DNA from 2 places in the Kluyvera sichuanensis genome. Region 1 is predicted to be linked to the other one. Evidence: riboswitches for the same ligand, from Rfam matches in the RefSeq annotation. Region 1 holds a riboswitch; the other holds the start of a gene.
The links. A riboswitch is a leader RNA that binds a small molecule or an ion and turns the genes downstream of it on or off. The one in region 1 is predicted to bind fluoride.
Positions count from the first base shown of each region.

Region 2: another riboswitch for fluoride. It lies ahead of crcB (fluoride efflux transporter CrcB); the one in region 1 lies ahead of AB2B48_RS13720 (voltage-gated chloride channel family protein).

Region 1 is NZ_CP162271.1:2,833,643-2,838,058, forward strand. Features, by position in the region: gene AB2B48_RS13715 (LLM class flavin-dependent oxidoreductase) at 1-581, opposite strand, end outside; gene AB2B48_RS13720 (voltage-gated chloride channel family protein) at 716-2,032, opposite strand; fluoride riboswitch at 2,103-2,164, opposite strand; gene AB2B48_RS13725 (Lrp/AsnC family transcriptional regulator) at 2,210-2,674, opposite strand; gene AB2B48_RS13730 (LysE family translocator) at 2,813-3,424, shown strand; gene AB2B48_RS13735 (GNAT family N-acetyltransferase) at 3,458-3,730, opposite strand; gene yjdI (4Fe-4S mono-cluster protein YjdI) at 3,742-3,975, opposite strand; gene AB2B48_RS13745 (porin) at 4,233-4,416, opposite strand, start outside.
Region 2 is NZ_CP162272.1:66,960-71,375, reverse strand. Features, by position in the region: partial or broken gene AB2B48_RS24570 (alcohol dehydrogenase catalytic domain-containing protein) at 1-98, shown strand, start outside; gene AB2B48_RS24565 (IS6-like element IS26 family transposase) at 138-842, opposite strand; partial or broken gene AB2B48_RS24560 (Na+/H+ antiporter NhaA) at 890-1,327, opposite strand; gene crcB (fluoride efflux transporter CrcB) at 1,602-1,976, opposite strand; fluoride riboswitch at 2,054-2,124, opposite strand; gene AB2B48_RS24550 (MFS transporter) at 2,505-3,701, shown strand; gene AB2B48_RS24545 (universal stress protein) at 3,773-4,416, opposite strand, start outside.

The DNA.
Region 1 (4,416 bases):
ACGTGATCGGTGTTGTGCACCTTGCTACGGTCGAAGAATTGGCCTGAGGCTTTGTCACGTAAAAACGCGTCGTCTTCAAAGCTATCCCACAGTTTTTTCACTACTTCAACGTGCTCTTTCGCCCGCTGGTAGCGGTACTCATGCGGATGCTGGGTATCCAGATTAAAGTTGTGCGCCGCCGCTTCGGTGGCGGTGGTCACCACGTTCCAGCCCGCGCGCCCGCCGGAGATGAGATCCAGCGAAGCAAACTTGCGCGCCAGATTGTAGGGTTCTTCGTAGGTGGTGGAGGCGGTGGCGATAAAGCCGATATTTTGCGTCAATGGCGCCAGCGCCGAAAACAGGGTAACCGGCTCGAAGCCCGCCACTTTCGCGGTACCGCCGTCGGTCACGCCGGAAGCGGGGATCGCCAGGCCGTCAGCCAGGAAGTAGGCATCAAACAGGCCGCGTTCGGCGGTCTGAGCAAGCTGCTTATGGAATTCAAAGCTGGTCGCGCCATCGGCGGGAGCGTCCGGGTGACGCCACGCCGCGATATGCTGGCCGCCGCCGGGAAGGAAAGCCCCTAATTTGATCTGTCTGCTCATTCTGGTTTCTCCTGATTCGATGCCGAAAGTGGGCTGAAACCAAGATAGCCAGAATGCGCAGCCATTCTGAAATAACAAATATTGAGTTAGTTATTTACATTTTTGCAATAAACCAGTTAGCGGCGCTAGCGACGTCATGATGCTTTCGTTTCCTCAACGACGGTTTCAGGACGGTGACTTTCACGCTGCCAGGCAGGAAGCTCCGCCAGCTTTATTCCTTCCGGCACCACGCTGTGCTTCAGGCAGGCTACCCGCTGGGAACGATAAATACCGGTATAGCCCGAGACCAGATAGGCCACCACGCAGGCCATCGCGGCATACACGCCGATATCCGCGCCGAACAGTTCAATCGCCATCAGCGTCGAGGCAATTGGTGTATTCGCCGCGCCGGCAAAGACCGCCACAAATCCCAGCCCTGCCAGGAAAGCAAACGGCAGATGCAGCAGCGGGGCCAGCGCATTGCCAAGCGTAGCGCCGACGTAAAATAGCGGCGTCACCTCCCCGCCTTTAAATCCGCTGCCGAGCGAGGTGACGGTAAAGATCAGTTTGCCGAGGAAATCCCACGGCGCGAGCGGGTGCTGGAAAGCATCCACAATCACCGGAATACCAAGACCGATGTAGCGGTCAGCATGCAGCAGATAGACCGCCGCAGCGACCACCGCCCCGCCGATAAACGGGCGCAGTGGCGCATAGGCAATCCGTTTTTTCATCATGCCGCCAATCAGGTGAGTGGCATCGGCAAACACCCGGGAAGCCAGGCCGAAGCAGCAGCCCGCCACAATAACCGCACCCAGCACCCAGGCCGACATCACCGGAATAGATGACATCGCATAGTGCGTATGGTGCACGCCCCACATCAGGCCGACCTGATCCGCCACCACCGCCGCGACCAGACAGGGGAAAATCGCGGTGTAGTGCATGCGCCCTATCGCCATCACCTCAAGGCCGAAAATGGCCCCGGCAAGCGGGGTACCAAATACGGAAGAAAAGCCCGCGCTGACGCCCGCCATCAGCACCATGCGGCGCGCATCGTTATCCAGCCCTAGCAGCGGCGTGAACCGATCGGCAATCGAGGCGCCCATTTGTACCGCCGTGCCTTCACGGCCAACCGACGCGCCGAACAGATGAGACACCACCGTGCCGATAAACACCAGCGGCGCCATTCGCAGTGGAATGGTGTTAGCCGGGCTATGTACCTCTTCCAGTATCAGGTTGTTCCCCGCCTCTACCGAACGGCCGAGGCGCAGATAGATCCAGCCCACGGCAAACCCGGCGAACGGGAGCAGCAGGATAAGCCAGTGATGCTGAAGGCGTGTGACGGTCGCCCAGTCGAGCGAGAAGAGAAATAAAGCAGATGCGTAGCCGACGAGCACGGCAATAACCACAGCCAGCAGGAGCCACTGTATCAGGAAGAAAAGCGAGTTTTTACGAGCGAAGTGTTCAGAGTGCATTGACGCATCCTTAGATGAATTAATCATCCTGGACGCAGTAGAGGTGTGCCTGTTCATTCCCGGTCCAGGAATATAAACAGGCATCATCAGCCACACGGCGGTTCAAGGGGGAATGCCATCCCCTATGAATGAATATTAGCACACGAATCGTTTCAGCCAAATACTTTGTGGCCGAGGTTATTTCAGCGTCTCCAGCGGGAAAGGACGATCCTGCACCACCGTTTTCATCACCAGCGTTGAGCGCAGATGCTGCACACCCGGCATCGCCGACAGCTTTTGATCGTAGAGCTTCTGGAATGAGGAGAGATCGCGCGTCACCACCTGCATCAGATAGTCCGGGTCGCCGAACAGTCGCTGGGCCATCACGATCTGCGGGATCTCTTCCACCGCCTCTTCAAACGCGCTAACCGCCTTCCTGTCGCCCTCTTTCAGGGTCGCAAAGACCAGCGCGACGAAGTTAAAGCCCATTTTCCCTGGGTCGAGGTTAGCGCGGTAGCCGGTAATCACCCCTTCCTGCTCCAGCGCCCGCAGACGTCGGTGGCACGGCGACAGACTCAGATTTACCCGTTCGGCAAGCTCAGTGATAGATAAACGGCCATCGGCCTGTAGCTGCGCAAGAATTTTTCGATCGATACTGTCCATTTAGAAGATTCTCTCTTTCAGGCCGGGTTTTCAGCATAACATTGAAAGCTCATTGCGCGGCAATACCGATATTCTTTCCTGACATTCAGTAAGGGTTTTCGGGGTTAACGTGATGAGCAAACGCGAGGCAATTCGGGTATGGAAATGAGTTTGGTGGCAGGGTTCTGGCTGGTTTCGTTTTTGCTTATCATGACGCCGGGGGCTGATTGGGCCTACACCATCAGCGCCGGGATCCACGGGCGAACCATTGTGCCTGCGGTGGCGGGGCTGATGTCCGGCCACCTACTGGCGACGATTATTGTGGTGGCGGGCGTTGGCGTGCTGATTGCGGGGCATCCGCTGGCGCTGTCGGCGATTACGCTGCTGGGAGCATGCTATCTGCTGTGGCTCGGTGTGTCGCTGCTACGCCATCCAGCAACGGTGTCCAGCGCCGCGCAGCAAAGCGGCGGCTGGAACCAGTGGGCGCTGAAAGGCATGTGCATCAGCGGCCTCAACCCGAAAGTCTTTCTGCTATTTCTGGCGCTGCTGCCGCAGTTTACTGACCCGCACGGCCAGTGGTCGGTGGCAATGCAGATGTCGGCGCTCGGGGTAATGCATCTCATCACCTGCACGATTATCTATTTACTGGTGGGATACGGTTCACGCGCGCTACTGGCAAGTCGCCCGCAGGCGGCGCGGGTTGTCAGCCGTTTTTCAGGTGGGTTGATGGTGCTTATCGCCGTGACGCTGCTGTTCGAACAGCTTCGCTAGTGAAGATGCGCCAGCTCACGCTGGCGCGGCGTTTCAGGCGCGAATATCGTCATACTCGCGGGTATTATCAAATTCATGTTTCGCAAACGGGCACAGCGGGATGATTTTGCGCTGTTCCTGACGCATCTTCTCCACCACCTTAGCCACCAACTGTTTGCCAACGCCCTGCCCCTTCAGGCTAGGGTCGACGTCGGTGTGTTCAATAATGCTCAGATGCTCGCCGGTGGGAACAAAGACGATTTCCGCCACCTGATTACCGTCGCTATCGTTAACGTAGAACTTGTTATGGCCTTCCAGAATGTCCATGTTTCCCTCTCTTAATCGTGATGACGGTATTTCAGCGCCCCGCTTGGACAGGTGTCGATAACGCGCACCACCGTTTGCGCGTCAACCTCGTCCGGGATGATCCACGGTTTGCGCTTCAAATTGAACAACTTGCTGCTCCCACGAACGCAGTTCCCCGAGTGCTGGCACATCGTGGTGTTGAAGTAGACATCAATCTTCTCCCCGGTATAGACACGATAGCCTGCGTCCAGTAGTTCCTTATCCATGACATTGCCTCTATTTTTTATATGGGTTCGAGACTAAGCATAGACCTGTCCGGGAGGGAGTTTCATCATCTGATGCGAAAAACCACAGCGAGGAAGTTTTTATTCGTGGGAGAAGGCGAAGTATCGTTATGATGGAAAATAATTAAAAATAGCCGATGCAAGCAGCCAAATAATAAAGAGTGGGTATTATCTAATGTGTTTCAATGAAAAGATGTAACCCCGGCAATAATGCCGGGGTTATACCAACGCGAAAGATATTAGAACGAGTATGCTACACCGACACGGAAACGGGTCTGGCGTTCGTCAGTCGTTTTCACACCAACGTTACCAATTTCGCCGTATGGCGCCCAGTTTTTATCAATCTTATACGCCACTTTGACGTTATATTCCTGAGAGTACGGTTTGTTATTGTTACGATACAGGCTCTTATTCTGCTCGTCT
Region 2 (4,416 bases), on a different replicon from region 1:
CGAAAATCAATCCGCAGGCCAATGCGGAGCAGGTTTGCCTGCTCGGCTGCGGCGTGACCACCGGGATCGGCGCGGTACACAATACGGCACTGTTGCAAAGTTAGCGATGAGGCAGCCTTTTGTCTTATTCAAAGGCCTTACATTTCAAAAACTCTGCTTACCAGGCGCATTTCGCCCAGGGGATCACCATAATAAAATGCTGAGGCCTGGCCTTTGCGTAGTGCACGCATCACCTCAATACCTTTGATGGTGGCGTAAGCCGTCTTCATGGATTTAAATCCCAGCGTGGCGCCGATTATCCGTTTCAGTTTGCCATGATCGCATTCAATCACGTTGTTCCGGTACTTAATCTGTCGGTGTTCAACGTCAGACGGGCACCGGCCTTCGCGTTTGAGCAGAGCAAGCGCGCGACCATAGGCGGGCGCTTTATCCGTGTTGATGAATCGCGGGATCTGCCACTTCTTCACGTTGTTGAGGATTTTACCCAGAAACCGGTATGCAGCTTTGCTGTTACGACGGGAGGAGAGATAAAAATCGACAGTGCGGCCCCGGCTGTCGACGGCCCGGTACAGATACGCCCAGCGGCCATTGACCTTCACGTAGGTTTCATCCATGTGCCACGGGCAAAGATCGGAAGGGTTACGCCAGTACCAGCGCAGCCGTTTTTCCATTTCAGGCGCATAACGCTGAACCCAGCGGTAAATCGTGGAGTGATCGACATTCACTCCGCGTTCAGCCAGCATCTCCTGCAGCTCACGGTAACTGATGCCGTATTTGCAGTACCAGCGTACGGCCCACAGAATGATGTCACGCTGAAAATGCCGGCCTTTGAATGGGTTCATGTGCAGCTCCATCAGCAAAAGGGGATGATAAGTTTATCACCACCGACTATTTGCAACAGTGCCGGTACGCGACTGCCCAGCAGTGCCAGTACCCCGAGCGCAAAGGCAATGTCCGTGGCGGCAGGAATTGCCCAGCCAGCGAGGGTTTCATCGCTGCCCGCATTAAACCATACGTAAATGGCCGCAGGCACGGCCATCCCGCCCAGCGCGGCAAATCCCGGCAGCGCGCGCTGGCCCCAGGTGGCAAGCTGACCGGTGAGAAGCTCGCGCTTGATTTCCAGGCCGACCATCATGAAGAACACGGCCATCAGGGCGTCGTTTATCCAGTGCTCAACGGAGAGGCCGGCGGCGTTGTATTTCAGGAATACCTCATATCCCTCCCTGAGCGGAGAGTTAGCCACGATGATAGCGGCTGCTGAGGCGATGATGAGCACGATGCCGCCGGCTGCGGGCGAGCTGAAAAATGCAGATGGCACTTCTGACATCCTCTTTTTATTTCTGTCTGGGATTTCTGACACACTCCCTCCCTTTATTCAAAAAAAACAGGCCTTCCCCTGATATACAACCGCTGGTTATCAGAGGATAAGCCGGCTGAGCTACGCTGAAGATATAAAAAATACGATAATTAATTGCTGATAAATTAACGAATTAGCGTGACGTTAATTTTATCATAACGTCCGGCCCGCTTCAGGCGGAAGAGGTAAAGCCCTGTAAAGCTGCCGCAGGCAGGGGCATTTTTATCCGTCATCAGCCACACGCTCACAGCAGCCATGTGACGACAAAAAAACCCAGGGCAGTCATCAGAATGGAGCCGGTTACGTGTACCAGCAGTGAAGTAAACGCCCAGAAATAATTACCGGACTGCAGCTGTGAGAATATTTCCAGGGAAAACGTGGAAAACGTGGTCAGCCCACCGCACAGCCCGGTGATAACAAGTAATCGCCAGGCCGGATCCAGGTCAGGATGGCGCATGAACCAGGCCAGCGACGCACCAATGATAAATCCGCCCGCAAGGTTCACTACCAGCGTGCCCGGTGGCAGGTCAGGAAACAGGCTGTTCAGGCGTGCGCCAAGCAGCCAGCGGATCAGGCAGCCAGCGGATCCACCAATGATAATGGCCAGATAAGATTTCACGGGGTTTACCTCTGTGTCAGAGGGAGTATGCAGGCTGATGATACGGGGCGGCCTGACATACTCCCGGTTAAAGGGGAGTAATATCAGGCGTCATCAGCTTCTCAGGGGAAGCGGTTGGGTAAGGTGGAACGCCATCACCTCGCCGCAATTCTGGCCCGGTCACGGGCGTTAATCAAGCGGCTATCCACTGTTTTTGTGCGACTCCCCCTGCGGCGGGCATGAGGAGCCCGTTTTCAGGCTTGACCTGAAGAGCATTAAAAATTATCGTTTCGGCAGCATTTTATATCTGACTGTGAGTCATGCACATTACGCCACCCTGAGTTTCTCTTCGCCCGTCCTTTATCAGAGAGCCTGCCGCGACAGCCAGTCCGCGCCGGGTACCGTTCTCTCATATCCGTTACGGGACTGCCACCTTTCACGGTGAACCCGCGTGTACCTGCTTCAGGGACGCAGGCGCCGTGTCCGCAGCAGCCGGTACGGACACGTCGTGATTAATCGGCGGGCTGCAGCCCGCCTTCAGGGATATTCATGCGTCAGCTTTTTCGGTTTATGTTTCATCACGCCTCTCACCTTACGTTCGGTGCGATGCTGATGGCCATGTCCAGCTTTGGACAGACCTATTTTGTCTCACTTTACGGGCAGGATTTTCGTGAGGCCTTTGGGCTCACCGACGGCGGACTGGGCGGCCTGTACGCAATCGGAACGGTGATGAGCGCCATCACGCTGACCTGGGCCGGACGGCTGATTGACTACACCACGACCCGCCGCTTCACGCTGGCGGTCACCCTTTTGCTGCTCACGGCCTGCCTGCTGGTTTCCGGCGCACAGGCGGCGTGGATGCTGTGCATCGGGTTTTACTTTCTGCGCCTCGGCGGCCAGGGACTGATGGTGCATACTGCGCTGACCGCAACGGCGCGCCAGTTCCCCCTTGATGCAGGCAAGGCGCTCGGCGCCATCGCGCTGGGGCTCTCGCTGGCGCAGGCCGTTTTTCCTGTGATTGCGGTGCAGATAAGCGCGCTGACGGGATGGCGCGCTGCCTGGGGCATCAATGCCGGAATGCTTGTTGCCGGCGTGGGGGTCGCGCTGATGTTTTTGCCCCGCGGGAAAGAGAAGCCGCTGCGTACGTTCAGAAAGCGGGGTGAGGAGAAAGAAAAAGAGGCGCCGGTATGGCGAAACCGCAACCTGCTGCTGGCGCTGCCTGTCGTGCTGGCCTCCCCCTTTATCACCACCGGCTTCTTCTTCCACCAGGCGAGGCTGGCACAGGAGAAAGGCTGGGAGCTGTCGTGGGTGGCGGTATGGTTTATTGCCTATGCCATTACCCAGGCGGTATCGCTGCTGTCGTTTGGCCCGCTGATTGACCGGCTCTCACCACGCAGGCTGCTGCCGTGGTTTCTGATGCCACAGGCCCTGGCCATGCTGGCGCTATGGCTCAGCAACGGTCAGTGGGTGACGCCTTTTTACCTGATTATGACCGGCGTATCGTCGGCCATTGCCTCAACGCTTGCCACCGCGCTCTGGGTACAGCTGTTTGGTCCGGCGCAGCTGGCCAGGGTGCGCTCGGCGGTTGAGGCAGGGACGGTGATTGCCAGCGGGGCATCCCCGGTAATCATGGGCGTGCTGATAGATAACCATGTCACCCTGCATCTTCAGGCCCTGTTCTGCCTGGTCTACATTCTTGGCGCCAGCCTGCTGGCCACCGGTATCAGGACGGATGCGCCGCAATAACGCGCCTTTACCTTCATACCCGTCATCCTCTTTCCCCTGTGAAGGCGGGCCTGATATCAGGCCCGCCTGTTTCATCGCAGCATCAGCAGGGGCTGACGGCTTTCAGACAGCATTTCCGTGGTGTGGCTGCCAATAAAGAATCGCCGTAACCGGGAGTGCCCGCAGGCCCCCATTACCGTGAGGTCGATATCATGGGCGTCCGCGTAGCGGCACAGCGCCCCGGTTACGGACTCGTCTTCCAGCAGGCGTGTCTCGGTCGTGATACCGGCTTCCTGAAGAACAGCCTGCGCATCCTGCAGGGCTGACATGTCACCGTTGACCATCACGATATGACAGCTCAGGCCGTGCAGCAGCGGGCTGACCGTCAGGCGCGTCAGGTTTTTACGGCTCTCACTGCTGCCGTCGTACGCAAACATCACCCGCGCCGGCGGCGTAAACGTCTCCGGCACAATCAGCACCGGGTTTTTCTGCAGGCGAATGACGCTTTCCAGATGGCTGCCTACCTGATTCTGCGTCCCGCGGCGCCCCAGCACCATCAGCCGGACTTCGCCCAGCTCCGCCAGGATTTCGTCCAGTGCGCCGTGCTTTTGCAGCAGCTGTGCGTCCGGCTGTCCGGTCTGCTTCAGGAGCTCCGCACAGCCGGCCAGCACGGCCTTGCCCTGCGCCATCAGCAGCCGGCTGCGCTCACCCTCGACGCGGACCAGCGCTTCGGTCA